2 regions of the Faecalibacillus sp. genome follow, and region 2 is predicted to be linked to the other one. Evidence: a T-box and tRNA genes for the amino acid it is inferred to sense, from the RefSeq annotation. Region 2 holds a T-box; the other holds one or more tRNA genes.
The links. A T-box is a leader RNA that pairs with one kind of tRNA and senses whether it is charged. The one in region 2 lies ahead of trpS (tryptophan--tRNA ligase), so its partner is inferred to be a tRNA-Trp.
Positions count from the first base shown of each region.

Region 1: it encodes a tRNA-Trp, which carries the amino acid that the T-box ahead of trpS (tryptophan--tRNA ligase) is inferred to sense. The anticodon was not compared.

Region 1 is NZ_JBKYAR010000002.1:101,667-113,771, forward strand. It holds gene ACLVEP_RS01440 (YitT family protein) at 1-565, shown strand, start outside; tRNA gene ACLVEP_RS01445 (tRNA-Phe) at 618-693, opposite strand; tRNA gene ACLVEP_RS01450 (tRNA-Asp) at 700-776, opposite strand; tRNA gene ACLVEP_RS01455 (tRNA-Met) at 781-857, opposite strand; tRNA gene ACLVEP_RS01460 (tRNA-Ser) at 878-970, opposite strand; tRNA gene ACLVEP_RS01465 (tRNA-Met) at 981-1,057, opposite strand; tRNA gene ACLVEP_RS01470 (tRNA-Ala) at 1,084-1,159, opposite strand; tRNA gene ACLVEP_RS01475 (tRNA-Pro) at 1,171-1,247, opposite strand; gene ACLVEP_RS01480 (HD domain-containing protein) at 1,396-2,379, shown strand; gene ACLVEP_RS01485 (manganese catalase family protein) at 2,415-3,035, opposite strand; gene ACLVEP_RS01490 (spore coat protein CotJB) at 2,993-3,274, opposite strand; gene ACLVEP_RS01495 (spore coat associated protein CotJA) at 3,267-3,401, opposite strand; tRNA gene ACLVEP_RS01500 (tRNA-Trp) at 3,509-3,582, shown strand; gene ACLVEP_RS01505 (VanZ family protein) at 3,789-4,265, opposite strand; gene ACLVEP_RS01510 (hypothetical protein) at 4,311-5,699, opposite strand; gene ACLVEP_RS01515 (ABC transporter ATP-binding protein) at 5,692-6,579, opposite strand; gene ACLVEP_RS01520 (GntR family transcriptional regulator) at 6,576-6,944, opposite strand; gene ACLVEP_RS01525 (AAA family ATPase) at 7,035-7,382, opposite strand; gene ACLVEP_RS01530 (IS1595 family transposase) at 7,402-8,376, opposite strand; gene ACLVEP_RS01535 (AAA family ATPase) at 8,486-8,956, opposite strand; gene ACLVEP_RS01540 (Abi family protein) at 9,107-9,943, shown strand; gene ACLVEP_RS01545 (calcium/sodium antiporter) at 10,242-11,159, opposite strand; gene ACLVEP_RS01550 (AAA family ATPase) at 11,404-11,913, shown strand; gene ACLVEP_RS01555 (Dabb family protein) at 11,906-12,105, shown strand, end outside.
Region 2 is NZ_JBKYAR010000042.1:4,002-16,106, forward strand. It holds gene ACLVEP_RS11650 (tetratricopeptide repeat protein) at 1-494, opposite strand, end outside; gene ACLVEP_RS11655 (hypothetical protein) at 517-864, opposite strand; gene ACLVEP_RS11660 (FtsW/RodA/SpoVE family cell cycle protein) at 941-2,134, shown strand; gene ACLVEP_RS11665 (hypothetical protein) at 2,295-2,642, opposite strand; gene ACLVEP_RS11670 (RluA family pseudouridine synthase) at 3,061-3,864, opposite strand; gene ACLVEP_RS11675 (NAD kinase) at 3,861-4,640, opposite strand; gene ACLVEP_RS11680 (CYTH domain-containing protein) at 4,704-5,264, shown strand; gene ACLVEP_RS11685 (hypothetical protein) at 5,296-6,132, opposite strand; gene spx (transcriptional regulator Spx) at 6,158-6,625, opposite strand; T-box leader at 6,725-6,926, shown strand; gene trpS (tryptophan--tRNA ligase) at 6,959-7,954, shown strand; gene ACLVEP_RS11700 (hypothetical protein) at 7,963-8,535, opposite strand; gene ACLVEP_RS11705 (undecaprenyl-diphosphate phosphatase) at 8,636-9,478, shown strand; gene ACLVEP_RS11710 (TetR/AcrR family transcriptional regulator) at 9,831-10,400, opposite strand; gene ACLVEP_RS11715 (SDR family NAD(P)-dependent oxidoreductase) at 10,552-11,301, shown strand; gene ACLVEP_RS11720 (EFR1 family ferrodoxin) at 11,313-12,059, shown strand.

The DNA of each region.
Region 1 (12,105 bases), on a different contig from region 2:
ATCCATTTTACCAGCAATTAAAGAACCAATTGTAGAAGATGCTTTATTGAATGTTGCTTTTGCAGCAATTATTTGTGGAATAGGGGTAGGACTTGCTCTTCGTAGTAGTGGTTGTTGTGGAGGTATTGATATTGCAACAGTTTGTTTAGTTAAGAAAAATCCTGATTTTAAAGCTGGACAGTTATCAATTATATTTAATGTTGTTTTATTTGGAATATGTTTATTTATTTATGATATTAAAATTATCATGTATTCAATTGTTTTTGTTGCTATTTTATATACAACAGCAGATAAGTTCCATCTACAAAATATCAATGTAGCCGTATTAATATTTACAAAAAATAAAATGATCAAAAAAGCAATTATGGAACAAATGGGAAGAGGAGTTACCTATTGGATGGGTAAAGGTGCTTATACTGAAACAGAACAAGAAATCCTTTATGTAGCCATCAATAAATATGAAATTCAACAACTCAATAAAATTGTTTCTTCATTAGATCCAAAAGCATTTGTGACTCTTGCACAAGGACCGATGGTTCATGGAGGGTTTGAAAAAAGATTATAAAAAAAGGCATCGTAAGATGCTTTTTTTGTATACGTAAAATCAAATAAAAAAATGGTGGTTCCGGGCGGAATCGAACCACCGACACGAGGATTTTCAGTCCTCTGCTCTACCGACTGAGCTACGGAACCATCATTTGGCGGTCTGGACGGGACTCGAACCCGCGACCTCCGCCGTGACAGGGCGGCATTCTAACCAGCTGAACTACCAGACCATTTTGGTTGCGGGAGAAGGATTTGAACCAACGACCTTCGGGTTATGAGCCCGACGAGCTACCAGACTGCTCCATCCCGCGATATTAAGTTTTTTAATAAATGGCGGAGATTGAGGGATTCGAACCCCCGCAGGACGTTAATCCTCTGCTGGTTTTCAAGACCAGTCCCTTCAGCCAGACTTGGGTAAATCTCCGCAATATTAATGGTAGCGGGAGGGGGATTCGAACCCTCGACACTCCGGGTATGAACCGAATGCTCTAGCCAACTGAGCTATCCCGCCATAATATTGAAATTTATTAAATTAATTGGTGGAGCCAAGCGGGATCGAACCGCTGACCCCCTGCGTGCAAGGCAGGTGCTCTCCCAGCTGAGCTATGGCCCCAATTTTATAAATGGTCGGGAAGACAGGATTTGAACCTGCGACCCCCTGGTCCCAAACCAGGTGCACTACCAAGCTGTGCTACTTCCCGTCACTGCCCTTATAATTATACATATATTTTCATTTTAATCAAGCTTTATTTTAAAAAAATATTAAAATAAATTTTACCATATTTTAATATACTTTAAAAAAGTATGATAAAATGTATATAATTTATGATTTTAAGGAGTTGAAAAAAATTGAAAAAATTATGGAAAATCTATGAAAAAGAACAGATAGAGTTTATAAATAATTTTATACAGGCGCTATCAATGCAAAGACTTAAAGATATTGGAATGAATTGTGGAGTTGAATATACTGCTTTTGATTTCTTTTCAAATATTGTTCCATATTCACGTTATCAACATAGTATAGGGGTTGCTTTAATTGTTTATCATTTTACACATGATTTTAAACAGGCAACAGCAGGTTTGCTTCATGATATAGCAACTCCTGTTTTTGCACATACAATTGATTTCTATCATCAAGATTATTTAAAACAAGAATCAACAGAGTTAGATACGAAAAAAATAATCGAACGAGATAGTTCGTTAGTTTCTTTAATTCATAGGTATCATTTAAAGATAGATGATGTTTGTAATTATCATTTATATCCTCTTTGTGATAATGAATCTCCTAAACTTTCTGCAGACCGTTTAGAATATACATTAGGAAATATGTATAGTTATGGATTTTGTGATTTTGAAACGATTCAAACAATTTATAATGATTTAAAAGTGAATGACACGCAAGATGAACTTATTTTTAAACATGAAGAAATGGCCATTCTTTTTACAAGAATGATGTTAAAGTGTGCACATGTTTATATTTGTGATGAAGATCGTTATGCAATGCAATATTTATCTTACATTATTAAAAAAGCAGTCAATAAAGGTGTAGTCACCGAAAATGATTTTTATCTTCAAGAAAAGGACTTTATTCATTTGTTGATAAAAGATAATGAAATTAAAAGATTATGGGTGAGTTATCAACAATTAAATTGTATCTATAAAGGAAAAAATAAGAACTTTTTTTGTAAACAAATCCCTGCTAAAAAAAGATATATTGATGTTTATGTAGAAAATAAAGGAAGGATTTCTAAAATTAATGAGGATATAAATCAAGAAATACAAACGTTTTTAGCAATTGATTTAAGTGAATATTTGTGGGGGAAATGTGAATAGGGTGCATAAAAGGTGAATAACTTAAGTTATTCACCTTATTCACATACTTGTTCACGTTTTGATGAAGTAAATGAAGGATTATAAGCATAATAATTTTTCTTATCTAATTGACTCTTGACATATTCAAGACCTTCAGCAAAACGTTGATAATGAACAATTTCTCTTTCTCTTAAAAAACGAATGACTTTATTAACATCTTCATTTTTACTTAAAGCAAGAATGTTGTCATATGTCGTCCTTGCTTTTTGTTCTGCAGCCATGTTTTCTGTTAAATCAGAAATAGGGTCTCCTACAGATTGAAAAGTATCTGCACTAAAAGGAATACCTGCACTGTTTGTTGGATAAATTCCTAAAGTGTGATCAGTAAAATAAGCATCTAGTCCACCCTCTTTAATTTCTTGAGGTGTTAGACCATTTGTAAGTTGATAGAAAAGAGTACTAATAATTTCAACATGAGCAAGTTCTTCTGTACCAATGTCTGTCAATAAGGCTTGAATTCTTGGATAAGGCATCGTATAACGTTGACTTAAATAACGAAGTGCTGCACCTAGTTCACCATTAGGACCACCAAGTTGTGAAATAACAATTTTTGCAGTTTTAGCATCAGGTTTTCTTACATTAACGGGATATTGCAAGCGTTTTTCATACAACCACATGTTGATCCTCCTTTCATCCAAGGAAATGGTTCATTGATATAGTTTTCAATATTCTTTCCGTCTCTATTTGTAAGAGCACCACCATTTTTTAAATAAGTTTCTTTCATCTTTAAAAGATGTTTCATCCCTTCTTTATAATATTTTATAGCTTCTTGATCATGAGGATGTGTATCTAAAAATAAGGTAACATCTTGAATACAAAAATCTAATTTACTTATTTGTAATAATGTATCATCCACGATGCATCACCCATGGCTTATCAAGTTGTTTAAAAATGGTTCCTTTATCAAAAGCAACATTCATTTTATAAATATCTTTAAATGATTGTATCTTGATAGAGGATATTGTTAATTCTAATTCATTCATATTTAACCTCCTCAAAATTATCCTATGTGACAATTTTTTTTATTTATAGGCAAATATCTATTGCATAATTATAAAATATATGATATATTAATTGAGCAAACCTAATTAGGGGTATAGTTCAATGGTAGAATACCGGTCTCCAAAACCGTTGATGTGGGTTCGACTCCTACTACCCCTGCCAGTTTGTGAAATGCACATCCTAGATGTGTTTTTTTGTTTGTGTAGTGTGAATATAGTTGTGAATGAAGTGAATAACTCAAGTTATTCACTTTTTTGTGCACAATTTTATCATTAATGTGCATAAAGTATAGATTAAGCTTTATGTAAATAAAAAATGAGTATAGAAAACTCATTTTTTTATTGTGTATAACTTGTGAATTATGTGCATTAATTGTTTATAAGTATAATCATAATCAAAGAAACAAATAAAAAAGTTACTATGGAAGCTAAAGTTAAAATAATTTTATTAGTTTTATCTTTGAAAATCTTTTTTAAAAGAAAATAAATACCTACTCCTACAAGTGCTCCTGTTGTATTGGTAATTAAATCAGTAATATCGCTTGCTCCAATACAAAAGATATATTGAGATAGTTCTAATGAAAAGCTAAATAAAAAACCTAGAAAAACAGTTCTTTTACTATCAATATTTAATGTTTTTAAATAGAGACCAAATGGAATAAATATAATTAGATTATCAAGAACTTCTCTTATTTGATAAGTTGTTTTATTTGGATAATAAAAAGGAATTAAATTAATGCTTCTAAATTGAGGTAATTGATCGATAGAAATCGCTAATTTAAAAAGTATAATCCAAATGACTAAAAATATGTAAATAGTAAATAATATATGTGTAGTTTTTTTCATAAAGACTCCTTCTATAGAAATAGGTTGAGAAAAAGCTCAACCTATTTAAATTAATTTATTTTTTGAAAGAATATCAATGACAGCTGGCATGTTTTCATCATCAATAGTGTAATGTCTATTTGGATCAAGCCTATTTTTAGTTGTAAAATAAATAGATAACTCATAAGTGCCACTATCTGTAGGGTCATAATATTCAGTAATGAGTTTTTTATCTATCATTTCATGAACACATTTTATAAAATTATTCTTATCATCTTTTGTGTAAGTTTTCATTTTCATATCTTCAATTTTTTGATTGTTGAATGTGAGAGATGTCTTTTCATCTGTAGTATCTGCTTCATAGTGATCAAAAGATACAACGATTCTTTCTACATCAGAGCTTTTTGGTAACTCATAGATTGTATTAAAACCTTTAGTATCTAAATAAATATTAGAAAAACCAATACAAGCAACAATTAAAACAATAAAAAGTGAAGGTATTTTCCAAGTGAAGTAAACTTTTCTCTTTGAAAAATAATACATAATTAAATAGAGAATAAAAATAATTGAAAACATTAAAATCGTCATTCTTAAATCTTCAAGATCATAGACAAATAACATCATTGATAATGTACTTAAGGTAATGATAAGTGGATACATAAAGATTGATGTTGTATATGTTTCACTTTGTTCAACCGTACGTGTTAAAAATAAACGATAATTTATAAAATAAAAGATAACACTTATAACAATCCAATACAAAATAAAGATACGAGAAACAAGATGTGATAATAAATACAAATGTTGATAAAGACCACTATAAATAAGACTTATATAACTAAGGATTATTTTTAATGATTGTGTGTAGTTTCCATATCCTAACATAAATGATTCTGCTACCTTTGTTGCACAAGTGTTAAGTGCAACAAAGACAAATAATGGGATAACCATATAAGCAATTGAACAAATTAAACTGTCAATAACATTTTGTGTTAAGAGAGTTACAAAAGTAACAATTGTATTCATTGCAAACATATGGACGATTGTAATTATTATTGCTAGAATGAATTTGTCAGCTGGAAAAGAAAACATATAAGCACCAATAAGTTGATCTATAATTTGGTAAATAACAACAGGTACAATAGTTGCAAAGTAAGAAAATAAACTTGTTGTTAAATAAAGTGATTCTTTTTTTATTGGTAAGGAAAAGTAAAGTATATTACTTTTCTTTTTTTGTAAAAAAGAAAACAGATAAATAGGGACAATAAAAGATAACATAAATCCATAAGCTAAAGGAATTATTTGTGCAAAACGCGTTATATTTTCATCGTTTAAAGGTGCATAATCAAATTTATTGATTAGTAGAAAAGGAATAATGATTCCAATTACATAAATAAGAATAAGATATTTCTTATTTTGTTTTATTAAATATTTAAAATAATCTTTATTAATCATAGACACCATACCCCTTTCTTTCCATTTCATAAATAAATATTTCTTCTAAATTTACAGGTAAAACTTCTAACATAATTGGATTGAACATTCTTAAATAATCTTTAATTTCATTGATGTCTCCTTTAACAACCATATTAATCACACGAGATTGTTTATGGAAAGAGAGAACATCTAAATGACTGAATTCTTCTTTGTTTAATTCTTCTTTAAAAGCTAATTGTATTTTATGAATATGATCTTTAATATCATAGAGATCACCCGATGTTGTCATACATCCATTGTCTAAAATCCCAAAGCTATCACAAATATCTTCTAATTCTCTTAAATTATGAGATGAAATAATGACTGTCATATTTTCATCAATGATTTGATTAATAGCTTTTTTAAAAGCTAAACGCATAACAGGGTCTAAACCATCAAAAGCTTCATCTAATAATAAATATTTTGGTGCAATTGCAAGTGCTAAAGCAAACATTGCTTGTCTTTTCATTCCTTTTGAATAGTCTTTTAAAGGTTTATTTTGTGGTAAACGGAATAAATCGACATAATGTTGATAGGTTTCTAAATTGAATTGTGGATAAAAAGTAAGATAGAAATCTTTCATTTCATCAATAGTAGCAAAGTGAAAATAGTAGGGATCATCACTAATGAATAAAATATCTTTTTTAACATCAGGATTTTCATAAACATCTTTTCCATCAAATAAAATACTTCCTTCATCACATTTAGAAATCCCATTTAATAAATAAAGTAAGGTTGATTTCCCAGCTCCATTAGGACCAATCAAACCAAAAATACTTCCTGAGGAAATTGTGACATTTAAATGATTTAAAACATTTTTATTTTCAAAAGATTTCATCACATCTTTAATTTCAATCATACAGTTTCCTCCTTATATACTTCTTCAATAATTTCTAATAATTTGTCTTTGGTAATTTGATGCTTTTTCATTTCATTGACACATCCTTTAAAATCATCTAATTTATCGTCTTTAATCAATTGATCAGTTTGATTATCAGCAATAAAACATCCTTTTCCTTTAATGGAATAAATATAACCTTGGTTCTCTAATTCTTGATAGGCCTTAGAAACAGTATTAGGATTAACGCCAATATCTGTTGCAAGAGATCTTACCGAAGGTAATTTATCATTAGGAAGTAAAATACCAATAGAGATAAACTCTAAGATTTGTTTTTTGAGTTGTTCAAAGATAGGAATTTTACTTTGAATATCTATTATAAACATAGAGCCCTCCTAACTGTATTAGTGTCACTAGTACACTAATACAGTATAATACATTTAATGATTTGTCAATAAGGTAAAGAAAAAAAGAGCTCATTGAGTGAACTCTTTTTCATGTTTTTTGAAAAAGTCATAAAAATAACGTACGTTTTCTAATTGATACCAAGGCGTGACTTGGCATTCTTTAGCATCAAGATTATATATTTTAGCATCTAAAGTTCCTAACATAAAAGGAGAATGAGTAGCAATAACAAATTGACATCCTAAATAATGTGCGAGTTTATTAATTTCATGGGCTAATGCAACCTGGTTGGCAGGGGATAAAGAAACTTCAGGTTCATCTAATAAATAAAGCGCTTCAGGTATAAGGTATTCTTGAAAAAACTGTAAAGAGGTTTCTCCATTGGAATACTTTTCTTGAGAAAAAATAATATTTTCTATTCTTTGTTCTTTTTCTTAATTAACCATCTGACACATGTGCATAGTATGGTTCGGATAAATTGAGTACAGTAATAATTGCTTTTTTAGGACATGGATGTGATTTCAAAACATATTTCTGTATTTTGTTCATGAAGTTCTTTCCAGTATATCTATGGTTGAAACGCCATTCTTGTTCATTCAAAAACAAAGGTAAGTCACGTTTAGTTACTCCATGATATATACCAGTAATATTATTCTTTATATCACCAATTAATACATTAAGCCAATACAATCTATGATTTTCTTCATCATAGAGTATTTTTTCTGATTTTAATGTTATTTTATCAGTTAATCCTAAAAAAGTTGTTTTTCCATCAGTGTTTAGTATTCTTTCTTTTGAAAGTATTGCTTTTTTTGAGATGAATCTAACAATATTATTTGTACTATCTACAGCTACTGGCATTAATTTTAAAAATTTTGGATATTTATTTTCTTTATCTGTTGATAACATTACTAAAAAGGGTTGCTGTTCAGTAGCAACTCCTTGTTTGTGTTCTTCTTTACTTTTTGAGCCTATATAAGCAACGTCTGCTTCATAAAAAAAGCTGTCCAGAATTTTTTCACTGTTACTTTGGGACATAAGAATCCTACATTTTCTACAAAGTAATAGCGCTGTTTTATAATTTATTTCTAATTCATTAGCTAATTCAATCGCAGACAAACCTTTATTTGCCGTAAAAAAGAGATACATTCCTAAAATCAATTTATAAAGATCTAGCTTATTATCTTGAAATATAGTATTAGAAAGTAAGTAATGTTGATGACCACATTCTTTACATTGAAAGACATCACCTCTTTTAATGGAATAGTAATGTGTACATCCACATTTTTCACAGTAAAAGCCAACAGGCCATTTCATTTTAAAAAAGAATTTTACACATTCATCATGATTATTTGCATATTTTCTAGTTAAAGTAATTAAAGAATCCTTTTTTGGTTTTTGATTTTTAGCCATAGTATCCACCTCTTTAAGAAAAGTATATAATATTTTAAAGAAGTGATAGATTATACTCCTCGGTTTAAAGTGAGAATAACGGAGTTAAATCAAAAGATGTGTCAGATGGTTAATTAAGTTCTTTTTTATGATCCAAAATACTTTGAGCTTTTTCTAAAGATAAACCATCTTGCATATAATCATAAGTTAATCCATGTTCTAAAATTGCTTTTTGTTGTATTTTTTTAATTTCATAGAGAATATCTTCACTTTTGATATAACGACTATTTTCAGGAAGATGATAAAAAGGAACACCGTATTCATTACTTCCCAAACTATAGGCACATTCATTTTCAAATCTTTGACAATAATTTTCTGAACCATAATTATTGCTTGCAGGGCTTTCTTTTCCTTTTATCTTTAGTTTTCCAGCAATAATATTTAAAAGAGTAGATTTTCCACAACCATTATTTCCATAGAAAATAGTAATAGGTGCAAAAGAAAAGGGTTCAATGTATTTATCTTTAAAGACACTATAAGGATAAATATTAGGGTTTTTAAGTTTTTTGTTACTTAATTTAAAGCTACTTAAATAAATCATAGAATGACCTCCTCGTATAATTTAATCTTAATTGATGAGAGTTAAAAAGACAATAAATTTATAGAGTATTATTTTTATTGAATATTGCAGGTTTACTTGGAAGAAAGTATATGATTCGATATAATATATTTTAATAAAAGGGGAAATAATATGAATGAAAATCGTGTTCAAAAATATAAATTAGCGAAAAAAATTTCAAATCAAATTGAGTATTTAGAAAATAAAAAGCATGTTCAATTTAATATAATGTCTAAAAAAATAGCGGGTGAGAAATTATTAGAATATAACTATATAAATTTAATAACTCCGTATAAACATAACTTTGCAAAAACAAATGAAAAAAAAGAAGTGATTAAAGTAAATGGAGAACATATTTACGAAAGGAATGTTGAATTTAGTGAATATTATGATTTGTTTATGAATGAAAGAAAATTATATCCGATGATTATTGAAAACATACTAGATTTTGAAATTCATTTCAAGTCAATAACAGCTTATCATATTTTAACTTTGAATCAATTAACAGATTCTAATCAATTGAGGATGTTTTTTGATGGCTTAAAAATAAGAGCTGCAATTTTAGAAAATAGATATAATGAACAAAGAATAAAACATATGAATGCACATTTAGAAAAACTAAAAGAACAAATTTTTAATTATGCAGATATTTATTGTTTCTTTGATAGAATGAGTTTAGGAAATATGTTAACTGTTTTCACGTGTCTTGATAAAAAACAACAAGATGTAATTTTTGAAGATTTAAAGCGATTTAATATGAATTTAAATGTACAAAAGATACCAGATTTTATTAATAAAATTTTTTGTTTGGTTTCTATTCGTAATTGTGTAATGCGTAGTAATAGTTTAGAAATATTAATTAGATTTTATAATCCTAAGACCCATGAACTACGAAAAGTATCTGATAGGAAAAAATATTTAAATATGATTAAAGAATTATGTAAAGAAAAAACTCATGATTATTCATGAGTTTTCTTCCGCACCAAGTGCCATTTACATTATTATTATATGCAAATACAGAAAAAAGACAACACAAAATTAAAAATGAAACAACAAAAAGTAATAATACCTATAAAATAGTTCAAATTTTTAAAAAGTATTGTATTGAATCTTATAAGTTGTGTGGTAATCCACCAAAAAAAGCGGTGTTCCCAACCATTAAGAGGGAGTTAAAAAAGCGGTGTACGCCACCAAATCAAGTTATATAATTTGGAAAAGAGCGAGTTAAAAAGGAGAGAGTATTCCTATTTGGAATGCTCTCTTTGATTTATCTAATGAATAAATAAGCTGTATAAATGATATAGAGTAAAATACAAAGAAGACCTTCTTTTCTGTTCATTGATTTATTTGTTTTTGCAAATAGATAAAGTAGAATGCTACTTACTAGTAAGATAATACAATCTATAATTGATTCATTTATAACAGTAAGTGGTGAAAGTGTCGCAGAACATCCTAAAATAAATAAGATATTAAAGATATTAGAGCCAATAGCGTTACCTAAAGCTAAACCACTTTCTCCCTTTTTTGTAGCAACAATAGAAGTTACAAGTTCAGGAAGAGAAGTACCAATAGCAACAATCGTAAGTCCAATGAAATTTTCGCTAACACCTAAATTTCTAGCAATAATACAAGCTTGATCAACGACTTGTTGTCCACCCAAAATAACGAAAGCTAATCCTAAAACAATAAATAGAATACTCGTTAATAGAGAACGTGTTTTTGTGTTGTCTTCATTTTGTTGGTGACAAATCGCTTCATAAATCATTCTTCCAAGATAGATAATCATTAATAAAATAAGAAATATTCCTTCTAATCTTGAAAGTTTTCCATCAAATAACATGATAAGTAAAATGAAAGTAACGATGATATTAAAAGGAAGATCCTTTTTTAAAATCGTTTTATCTGTTTTAAATGAAGCTAAAAAAGCACAGATACCAACAACAATTAAACCATTAAAAATATTAGAACCAATAATATTGCTTAAAGCTATTTCGTTATTTCCTGTAAATGCAGCACGTATACTTACCGATGCTTCTGGCGCGCTCGTTCCCATTGCTACAATCGTTAAACCAATGATTACACTGGGTACTTTTAGAAATCTTGCCAGATTACAGCTTCCCTCAACAAATAAATCAGCACCTTTAATTAGAAAAATAAAACCAATAATTAATAAAATATATTCCATGTTTTCCCCTTTCTTGCGAAAAAGTCAACAAAAAAGACTTTTATCGCATCAAAAAAATTGATTGATAAAAGTCTCGTTATTTACTCATAATAACCGGCTATAAGCGTGATGACGATTATTAGAACATCGAAGATGCTAACTACTCTCTTTTATATAAAAATAATAATTGATAATCATAAATAAATCAATTCTATTTTAATATATGTTAAAATATTTAATGTAGAATCAAATTTGAGGTATTTGTATGAAAAAATTATATTTAATAGGTGGAACAATGGGCGTTGGCAAAACAACCACATGCCAAGTTTTAAAAACAAAATTAGATAAAAGTGTATTTTTAGATGGTGATTGGTGTTGGGATATGCATCCGTTCATGGTTAATGAAGAAACAAAAAAGTTAGTTTTAGAGAATATCTGCATGTTATTGAATAATGATTTAAAATGCAGTGTATTTGATCATATTATTTTTTGTTGGGTAATGCATGAACAAAGTATTATCGATGATCTGCTTTCACGCCTAGATTTAAATGATGTAAAAGTAATAGCGATTTCTTTAGTTTGTCAAAAAGAAGCTTTAGAAAAACGTATTCAAAAAGATATTGATCAAGGAATTAGAAAACCAGATGTCCTTGCTCGTAGTGTAGAAAGATTAGAAATGTATCAAAAATTAAATACATATAAAATTGATGTTTCTAATAAAACAATTGAAGAAATTGTTAAAGAAATAATAAAAGTAGGTGATGAAAATGATTAGACATATTTTATTTTGGAATTATACAAAAGAAGTTAAAGAAAACCATTTAGAAAAAGAAACACTTCAAAAATTAAAAGAATCAGTTCAAACTTTAGAAGGAATTGAAGGCTTATTATGTGTGGAAATGGAAGAAAACTTGACTTCAGGTTATGATCTTGTTTTTTATAGTGAGTTTGAAAATTTAGAAGCTTT
Region 2 (12,105 bases):
TGATTGACTCCTTGGCCTTTTTCATACATATATCCTAAAACGCATAAACAATCAGAATCTTCACATTCTTCTCCTAAATGAAAACATTCTAATGCTTGATCATATTTTTTTTGATCATAATAATAAAGACCTACTTGATAATACTGATCTGGTGTTAATTCTTCTAAATCTAATTCTTCATAATGTTGATTATAAGTAAGGGCACATAAATCTATACCAATCACTTGATGATCTTCATTTTCTATTAAATATTGTTCAAATTCTTGATAATCTTCATATGTTTCCATCATTATTTGAATTGAATCTACTTGTTGTTGTAATTCTTCAATACTTGCATGATGTGAATAAACAGAAATTAATTTAATATAAGCGACTGATTGTTGATAATCATCTTTCTTTACACGAATCAATGTTTCTAATTCATAATCATTTAGAATTTCATCTATATAATAATGATGAAAAAAAGGTTCATATAAATGAATTCTTTCTTTCATAATTTCACCCCCTATTGGAATGTTATTTCTTTGCATTGACTATTCTACTAATTTCCTCAGAGAATTTTCCTAAAATAACAGTTACTTTTCCAGTTGCCTGAATAACTCCACTCGCTCCTAATTCTTTTAAAACATTCACTTTTACTAAATCATCATTTTCTACAAAAAAACGTACTTTACTTCCTTGACTTTCACTATTTTTAATATTTTCAATGCCTCCTAAAGCATGAATTAAAGCTTCTATATCAATAGGAATATCCTTTACAGTCACTTCCTTTGGTTTTTTATTTTTTAAAACCTTAGCAAAAATAAACCATACTGCAACAATCACTATAAGTGCAATTAAAACATAAATAAAATAATCTGACATATCTATTTCCTTTCTTAATAAACATTTTCTTTTATGATATATTTATAGTATACTATAAATCACTAGGGGTGACAAAATGAAAAAATATTTAGATTCTACAATTTGTTGGCCACTTGCCATCATCTTATTTATTTTATGTCTTATAAGTTGTTATACAATTAAATGTGCAGCTGGTTATATTACCTACCCTAATCCTACAGGATATTGGAGTAAACAACTCCTCTATTATATGATAGGTGTAAGCTTGATCTTTTTGATCAATCGTTTTGGAAATGACCGTATTTATTCAGGAATGTGGATTTTTTATGGTATCTTAATTGTTTTTCTAGTAGGTCTTGTTGTTCAAAGATTTGCGATTTATAAATTAGGAATGAGAATCATTCCTTTTGCGAAAGACTTAAATGGTGCTACATCATGGTATAACTTTCCAGGTTTTTCATTTCAACCTTCTGAATTTATGAAAGTTGTCATGATTATTTGTATGTCTAAAACAGTTTCTTTACATAATGAAAAATATTTAATTCATACATTTGATACTGATTTACAATTAATTGGTCGTGTTATGGCTATTGCCTTACCACCTATGTTACTCACTTACTTACAAAACGATGCCGGTGTTACCTTAATTATGGCTTTTTCAGTCGTTGTTATTTTATTTGCATCTGGAATCAATAAAAAATGGTACATTGTAGGGTGTGCTTTTGCGGCTGTTATTATCGTTATTTTTACTTACTTATTTATTTATCGCCAAGATATTTTCTCATCTATTATTACTGGTCATAAACTTGATCGTTTTTATGGATGGGTCGATCCTGAAGGAACTTATCAAAATCAAGGCTATCAACTATATAATGCGATGATGGCTTATGGAACTGCAGGACTCTTTGGACATGGATTTGATACAGTCATTATCTCTTTACAAGAAGCACACACTGACTTTATCTTTTCCGTTATTACTTTAGGTTTTGGCTTTGTTGGTGCCATTATTACTCTCATTGCAATTTTAGCTTTAGATGTTTGTATTTTATATGTTGGTTTAAAAGCAACACATCAAAGTGATAAATATTTTATTGCTGGTATTTTTGGATGTATGATCTTCCAACAATTTTGGAATATCGCTATGATTCTAGGAATACTTCCAATTACCGGAATTACACTACCATTTTTATCTTATGGTGGATCTTCACTTTTATCTTATATGATTGCTATTGGTATGTGTTTTGATATTCATCGTCAAACAAGTATTGCTAAATACAATCAAATCAATTAAAAAACTACTTCAATATAGTATAAAAAAGGATTGTTTAAGATTATTAAATTCAATCCTTTTCTTTTTATCTGATTCTTTATCTACTAACACAATAAAAGTGAACTTTTTAAGTTGTTGATTCAACTTATGCAGTTCACTTTAAAATTCTATATTTTTACAATTAACAATATCCTATATACTCAACAACATAATAATGATTACCTATTTTCTTTATTTCAATCTTTCCACCCATCTGATCAGGAATAGACCACCAACCATTATACTTTATATTATAATAAAGACTACTGCTATCAGTTTTATCAATATCTTTACATTCTTCTACTTCTATAAAAAATGATTTCCAACTATGAGTTTCACCATATATAAATTCAACAACAGCTTCTCTAGGGGTCTCATTATTTAAATTTTCAAACAAAAAATTTGTATATAATTTAATACACGTAATTACCACAATAATTACCAACATCCATTTAATATATTTTTTCAAATATGCATACTTTTTCTTCATCTTCTTTTTCCTCATTATCTATACTTTAATAAATGCAATACATATATCATCTTTAAAAGCAAAATTATTGAAAACATAAAAACAATTAAATACTATTTTAAGAAAATAGTATATGCAGCTGATAAACAAGGTAATTCAAATGGAATAAGTTCTATACCTGCAAATACAAAGAATGAAGAAATAGAATCAAAATAATATTTACAAGACGATATCATTATTCCAAGAAAAATAACTTATCTTTACAAATTATATAAGTTAAATAGGACTTCTTAATACATTTCGAAACCGCTTTCTAACTATATTATATATATCAATTATGCCTACGTCAATTAATACATAGATTATATAAGTATAGAATGGAAATTATTATGTCAAAAGCAAAAAAATAGGATGTTTGTCTGTATTTGACATAAACATCCTATTTTTTATAATGTATTTCTTGATTTGTAAAAGGATGAATAAAGCTTATTTCTACACTTTCTAAATAAAATAATTGTTTTTCTTTAGAACCATAGAGTTCATCACCTACTAATGGATGACCAATAGAAGCCATATGTACTCTTATTTGATGTGTTCTTCCTGTTACAAGTTTACATTCTACAAGTGTTTGTTGATTATGATGGGCTAATACTTTATAAAAAGTTTTTGCACTTTTCCCTTTATCACTCACTATTCTTTTAATTGAGTCTTCACTTTTTAAAATAGGTTGATCAATAACCCCTTCACCTTCTAAAATACCCTCTACTAAACAATGATAGACTCTTTTTACTTGTTTAATATCTTTTGATAACATTGCATGTGCTTGTCCACTTTTAGCAACCAACATATATCCTGAAGTTTCTTTATCTAAACGGTTGACTAAATGAATTGTACTGTTTAGACCAATTTGTTGGTAATAATACATTAAAGCATGACATAATGTATGACTTTGATATCTTTTTGTAGGTATGCAAGGCATTTGACTTTCTTTATCGATAATTAAATAATAGTCATCTTCATAAACAATTTTTAAAGGTATATTTTCTGGTTGTATCAGGGATGTTTCTTGAGGAAATATGATTTCTAAACAATCTCCTTTTTGCAATAAATATCTGACTGTTTGACTATTTCCATTTACCAGAAAATCACCATTTCTTTTTATCTTTTTAATCATTGCCTGACTAATTGGCAATTCTTTCAAGTAATCTCTTAATAATATATTTTCTTCTATCCAATATTTCATGAATTAATAAAAGCCCTTCTTACTCTTTTAATAAAAGACATTTCTTTATATTCAATAAAACGTACATACTTACGTCCAATCGTAATTTCAATACTTTCAACATCTTCTAATTGTAAATGAATGTGATCAATTCCAATTAAAGAATGATTAAAATGATTTCCCACTAATTTAATAGTTTGACTTTCATCTAAAATCAAACTAGAGCCTAAAGAACGATACGCATTATGATGAATACCTGCAACTTCTGTAAGTTGCATTAAAGGAATTCCTGGATAAATAATAGATCCTCCTAAAGATTTATTATAAGCTGTTGACCCCGATGGTGTTGAAACACATAAACCATTTCCTCTAAAGACTTCTAATAAAACATTACCAATATACACATGAATAACTTGTGCCTGTAATCCTTGATCCAATCTTAATTCATTTAAAGCATAATAAGTTTGAGATGAATCTTTTTTATTTATTTTGATTTCTAACATATATCTTTTCATAGTTTTAAATTGTCTAGAAGTTACATCTTTTATAAATTGATCTAATTCATCCACTTGGTAATCTGTATAAAAACCTAATGTTCCTGTATGTATTCCTACAAAACAACAATCAACATCTAAATATTGATGTACAGCTTCTAGAATTGTTCCATCTCCACCTATTGAAATAACTAAATCAGGATCTTTTTCATCATAAATAAAAAAGTTTTGTAAACTTTCTTTAATTTTTAAAGCTGTTTTTTTAGAAAGATCATCATTTCTTACCATTAATGCATATTTCATCTTTCTTCCCTCCATATACATGTATTATAATATATCTAAATCATTTAGGCAAAGAGGTATCCTATGGAACATTTAGAAATTGAATTTAAAATGTTATTAGAAGAAAAAATATTTAAAAAAATACTATTAGATTATCAAAATCAAATAAAAGATTCTTATGAACAAACAAACTATTATCTTTTTCATCCTTTACTTGCGAAAAATAGATATACATTAAGAATCAGAGAAAAAAAAGGAAGATTTGAATTAACTTTAAAAAGACCAGCAGAAATTGGTACTAATGAGTTAAATATTGATATTGATAAAGATATTAAAGAAGCTATTTTTAATCATCAAGAAGTTGAAAATGAAATATTTGATATTTTAAAAGAAAAAGGCATCTATATAAAGGATTTGGTATGTGGTTATTATTTAAAGACTATTCGTCATGATATTATATTGCCTGAAGGTGTTTTATCTTTAGATGAAAATGACTATAATCAACATCATGACTATGAAATAGAATTTGAAGTCAATGATTATCATCAAGGAATTCTTGCTTTTCAAACACTTCTTCAACCTTATCATTTAAAATATGAAAGAAATTGTGCAAGTAAAACTAGAAGAATGTTATCAACATTATAAAAAAACGAATAGGCAAAGCCTATTCATTTTTTTATTCATAATAATAATGATAACGTTTTTTCTTCTTTAAAAAAGCATTGATAATCAATAAAACAATTCCTACAAAGAAATAAACAGCACCACAAACATACATATATCTAATAGATGTTAATTGGATATTCATCGTAGAAGAAACCATCGCTGTTAAACCTAAAATAATAGCAAAAGCAATTAAGAAAGTCATAATTCCACAAACAAGATAACTTACAGATAAACATTTTGTAATCAAGCGATCTTGATAAGAAATTAAAATTAAATAAATTGTAGACACAGCTAATAAAACAGCACTGATAATAATATGTGTTGTATTTTTAAAGCTATATACTTTTTTAACCATTTTATAAGTTTCACCTGATTGTTCCATCGTATTTTCAACTTTATTAACAACCTTTTGATTAACTGCTTGTAAATCTACTTGATTAATAGCTTCATTATATAATGTTGAAAATGTTTCTTCACTAATTGAAGGTTTTAATAATGAATAAACTTCATCTTTTCTATCTTCTAATGTTTGTTTTAAAAGTGTTTCATCAATATCACTTGCTGAACCATTACTTAAAACTGTATCAATATATTCATTGACAAGTTCTTGTGTTTTTTCATCTTGTTGTAAAGAAGTCACAAGTTCTTGACTTTTGTTTTCATCCATATTCATTGTACTTAAAACATTTTGACAAGCATCTTCTAAAGCTGTTGTCACAGCTGTTGATTGAGTTACTGTTGGTACCATATCATTAATAATTAAATGATTCATAAATAATGAAATTGCTAGATAAAAACTTGAACAAATTAAAATCAATGTCATTACTATTTTTAAAAACTTTTTCATAAATTCCTCCTAAAAAAGAATCAATCTAATGATTTGATTCTTTTTCTCTATCTCTTTCATATTCTTTTTTAAAATTCAAACAATCTTTATTTGTAAATTGTGGACAATGATCCATATCATGACATTCAGCAAGTTTTCTAAGTTCTTTAGGAATAAAAACTCTTATTTCTTCAGCATTATATCCTACTTGAAATCTTCTTTCATCAATCATAATTGGTCTTTTTAAAACCGAAGGATTAGCTTGTATAAATTTAATAAGATCATTTATTTTCATTGAATCAATATCTATGTCGTTTTCCTTTATGATTTTGCTTCTTTTAGAAATAATATCGTCTGTACCATTTTCACTACGTTCAAGTAATTCACGAAGTTCTGATTCTTTTAATAAAGTAGAAAAAATATTCTTTTCTACATAAGGTATTTGATTTTCATTTAACCAAGATTTTACTTTTCTACAAGAAGCACAACTTGGGGCGGTATATATACGTATCATACAATCACTCCTTTGTATGTAATTATACAACAATTTTAAACTTTGTATATTCTTTTTTTAAATATCTTGATTTTTATAAATGAGCTTATTATAATATTTCTAAAGACTTTGAAGGAACATAAGTAAATTATATTAAATGTTATAGAAAGCTTATGGGTGATGGAAATAAGCCATTGATATAGTTGAAATTGGGGTTCTGGAGTTACAAAAGGCATGAGTCTTTTGTCGCTAATTGCGTTAAAATTAAGAGCGTATATATTTATACGAATTAAGGTGGTACCGCGTTATTAACGTCCTTTTTGAAGGACGTTTTTTATTTTAAGGAGGAAATGTATGAAAAGAATGTTGAGTGGCATCAAGCCAACAGGAAGAGTAACTTTAGGAAATTATATAGGAGCTATTAAACCTTTTGTTTCATATCAAGATGAATATGAAATGATTGTCTTTGTCGCAAACTTACACAGTATGACAATTTATCAAGAACCAAAAGATTTAAGAAAAAACACAAAAGATTTAATCTCTTTATATTTAGCTGCTGGATTAGATCCTAAAAAAGTAACTTTATTTTTACAATCTGATGTTTTAGAACATGCTCAACTTGGTTGGTATTTAGGATGTATGGTGTCAATGGGTGAACTATCACGTATGACTCAATATAAAGATAAAGCAAGTAAACTTAAAAAAGATGAATCTATTGGAGCTGGTATTTTTAACTATCCTTCATTAATGAATGCTGATATTTTACTTTATGATCCTGATTATGTACCTGTAGGAGAAGATCAAAAACAACATTGTGAATTAGCTAGAGATATTGCTGAAAGATTTAATAATCGTTATAGTGAAACATTTAAATTACCTGAACCACTTGTTCCAAAAGTAGGTGGACGTATTATGGATTTACAAAATCCAACAAAGAAAATGTCTAAATCTGATGAAACAGGAAAAGGATGTATTTATATTTTAGATGATATCAATGTTTCTAAAAAGAAAATTATGTCTGCTGTCACTGATAGTGATAACGCTATTTATTATGATGTTAAAAATAAACCTGGTATTTCAAATTTACTTACAATTTATTCTATTTTAAGTGGTGAATCAATTGATGCACTTGTAGAACGTTATCAAGGTGTTGGTTATGGTCAATTTAAAAAAGATTTAGCTGAAGTTGTAGGTAATGAATTACAAAAAATCCATGATAAATATCATGAAATCAATCAAGGTGATTATATTGATACTATTTTAAACGAAGGTGCTGATAAAGCACGTTATATGGCTAGAAAGAAACTTGCAAAAGTAGAAAGAAAAATTGGTATTACAATCAAGAAATAAGCATATGCTTATTTCTTTTTTGTAAGTTCATAAAATAAGATTTCATGAATAAATGAATAGCCTTTGGCTATTTTATTTTTTAAATGATTATATTTTTGGATACTTTGTTGATCTTCAATATTTAGTTGTCTACATAACATTAAAAAATCATCATAACCCTCTATATATAATTCATCTATTTTTTGTTCAATAAATTGCTTTTTTAATCTTTCTTCTCTTGTTAATCCATATTCTTTCATTTCTCCTTCATCATACATTTGATAATGTATAGTAGATAATTCTAAAGCAGCAATTTTTTTATTCATCTTATCACGATCACAAAAATCAAAAACACTACGATAACATAATTTACCTTGATCATCTGTTTCAATCGCTAAAGCATAATGACCATCCCCTATCGCGAATACTTTTTGACACATCTTTTGATCAAATATTTGTAAACATCCATAGATAAAATCATGTAATGTCTTTTGATCAACTTTAAAACATGAAAGTGTTGAAATGATTTCAATATCATCACCATTTGACCATTCATATGGTTCTAATAGTTCTTCATCTTCTTTAACCCAATTAACAATCATTTTTTTCCTCCTTTTTTTTAGTATATGTTTATTTTGTCTAAAAAATGTTTTTGTATATTTTTATAATATTTTCATATATAATGGGTGACGAGGTGAAATTATGAATTTAATTAAAGATATTATTGTCTATGCAATTTTAGGTGCTATTCAAGGCTTTAGTGAACCTATTCCTATTTCAAGTAGTGGACATTTAGTTTTATTCCAAAGTATTTTTGAAAAACTTGGTTTAATGGTTCCACAAATGAATGATGTTACTTTTGAAGTTATCGTTAATACTGGTTCATTAATTGCAATTATGTTTTATTATCGCCAAGATATTATTCGTTTAATCAAATCTTTTTTTGGATATATTGCTAAGCCACAAAAAAGAGACGAACTATTACCTGATTTTAGATTTTGTATGTTATTAATTGTAGCAACAATTCCTGCTGCTCTTGGAGGATTCTTTTTAAATGATTATATTGAACATGCATTCTCTAATCCTAAATTAGTAGGATGTTGTTTACTTGTTACAGCTTGCTTTTTAATGCTTATTCACAAATTTGGATATAAAGGTAAAAGAACAGCAAAGAAGATGAATTTATGGGATGCTTTAAGAATGGGATTTTTCCAATTATTAGCTTTACTTCCTGGTATTTCCCGTAGTGGTTCTACTTTAACAGGAGGAATGCTTGGTGGTCTTGATCAAAAAGCAGCAAGAGATTTTTCTTTCTTTATGTTTATGCCAGTAAGTTTTGGAGCAATTATTTTAAAACTTAAACATTTTTTAACAAGTTCAACTGTAGCTGCATTATGGCTTCCATATTTAATTAGTTTTATTGTCAGTGGAATTGTTACTTATTTAGCACTTAATTTATTGTTTAGTATTTTAAATAAAAGAAAATTGAATTATTTTTCTTACTATTGTTTTATAGTAGGAGTTATTGCTATTCTATTTTTATAATAATTAAAAAAGATTTCGCATTTGCTAATCTTATAGGTTGTAGTAAAGATGAAATCGAGGCTTTGATTGTAAAAGATCAGAGCCTTTTTCTATTTTTAGGAAATTCATATCTTCGTAATTTTCTCAAAATCACGAAATACTCTATGATTATCTTGCAAATATTGAGTATCAAGCAAAGAATTTAATTGAACAGCCAGTAAGAAAAAAAGTAAACTCAAAGTAGAAAATATGATAGTGTAGATACTAATTAATCACTCCATGACATAAATTAAAACAAGTGAAAATATAAATCCTTTCACTCGCTTTTTTCATAATCATTATTTCAATTTTCTTCATACCTATGCTGAGAAATTCACAAATTACTGACTAATAAGCAAAGATATTTATGTGCCTGTTCCTTCGTGCAGTCAGATTTTTTTATTGTTGCCCACTGCCATACAAGAAATAATGTATTGCTGTAATGGTCTGCAAGCAATTCACTAGGAATGTCTTTTTGCATTGCTTCTGGACAGCTTTTAAATATAAAACGCATTTTATTATTCAAAAAATTTCTAAAACTTGAAAACATATATCCTACCTCGCTGTTATTCAAAAGAACCTTGTGTATAACAACTTCATTTTGCTTTGTAAAATCATAAATTCGATCAAAATAAAGGTACAACATTTCATTTTCTTCAGCATGATGATAATCACTAAATCCTATTTGCTCAGCAAGTGTCTGCCAACAGTAACCAAGCAAATCATATTTATCATCAAAGTAATTATAAAATGTCGCACGAGGATATTGTGCCGCTTCACATAACTGACCGACAGTGATTTCCTCAAAGGATTTCTCAGACAAAAGCATAAACATTTCCTTACTGAATGCCCTAAGTGTTCGTTTTGCTCCTTTTGTTAATGGCTTTGTAATATCGTATTTCATATCTGTCCCCTTTTGCAAAATTCAATATTTGTCTAACTTTAAACAAGTAAGTCCATTTGTCACTTGTCTTGTTGCCAGTTACAATATAGTATGAAATCAAGAATTTTACAAGTGTCTAAATTTATTCACTTGTGTAAAGGAGAGTGTTTTTATGAGTATTGCAGTTATAACCGGAGCATCTTCCGGACTTGGTGTCTGCTATGTTGACGCCGTCACAAAATTATTTCCTGAAATAGATGAACTATGGCTGATTGCCCGTCGTGAGGAACGATTAAAAGAAGTTTCTATGAAATATCCCGATAAACATTGTACAATTATTCCTATGGATATGACTGATATGAGCAGTTTCAAACTATTGGAAGAAAAATTAAAAACCAATAATCCTCAAATTGAAGTTTTAATAAATGATGCAGGTATGTCAATCGGTTCTCCTTTTGAGGATATGGAGCTTGAAAGTATGCTAAAAATCATTGACTTGAACTGTAAAGGAGCAACCGCAATAACAAAGATATGTCTGCCATATATTATAGACGGAGGTACAATTTTGGAAGTATCCTCAACCTCTGCATTTGTTCCAAACACAAACTTAATCGTTTATTGTGCATCAAAATCCTATGTATCCGCATTTTCTCTTGGATTACGTGAGGAACTTAAAGACAGACACATAAATGTATGCGCGATGTGTCCAGGTTTTATGCTTACAGAAATGACAAAACCTGAACTTACAAAAGGTCAAAGACGCTTGCCTGTAATCGATCCAAAGACTGCTGCTTTGAAATCATTAAAAGCTGCAAAAAAAGGCAGAGCCGTTTATACTACCGGTGCATTTTATAAATGCTACAGATTGCTTGCAAAGCTTATTCCACATACACTTCTTGTTAAATTTGCAGGTCTTGGATAAGGAGATAGATTATGATTTTATATTTTTCAGCAACTGGAAACAGCGAATATGTTGCCAAAAGGATTGCAACTAAAACAGGTGACATTGCCGTTTCTATTACAGATTGCTATCAAAAACAAATTTTCTCATTTGATGAGAAATACAAAACACTTGGTATAGTAAGCCCTACATACTCTTGGGGATTACCAGCTATTATAATCGAGTTTTTACAAAGATTAGATTTACGCTATAAACCGGACTACATATATTTCATTGCAACTTACGGAACAACTCCGGGACAAACTGGAAGATTTGCAGATAATATTCTTGCTCCTAAAGGCTTGCCATTGTCCACAAAATTCAGTGTGAAAATGCCAGATACTTGGACTCCAATTTTTGATTTGAGCAATAAAGAAAAAATTCAGCGTATAAATAATAATGCAGAGCATGAAATTGATTATATTATCAAGCAAATAAAAAATTTTACTATAGGGGATTTTATGAAAAATAAACTTCCTTATCCCCTTGCAAAGATAGGTTATAATATCGAATATGATTTAATGCGAAAAACAAAGCATTTTTCAGTTGAAGATACCTGCGTTGAATGTGGATTATGTGTCAAAAACTGTCCTGTTTCCGCCATTTTAATCAAAGACCATAAACCCGAATGGGTTAAGGAGCAATGCGTTATGTGCCTTTCTTGCTTACATCACTGCCCTAAATTTGCAATCCAATATGGTAAAAAAACTAAAAAGCATGGGCAATATACACATCCGTAAAATCATTTGTATAAATACTAAGATAGGAATGTATAAAAATGATCAT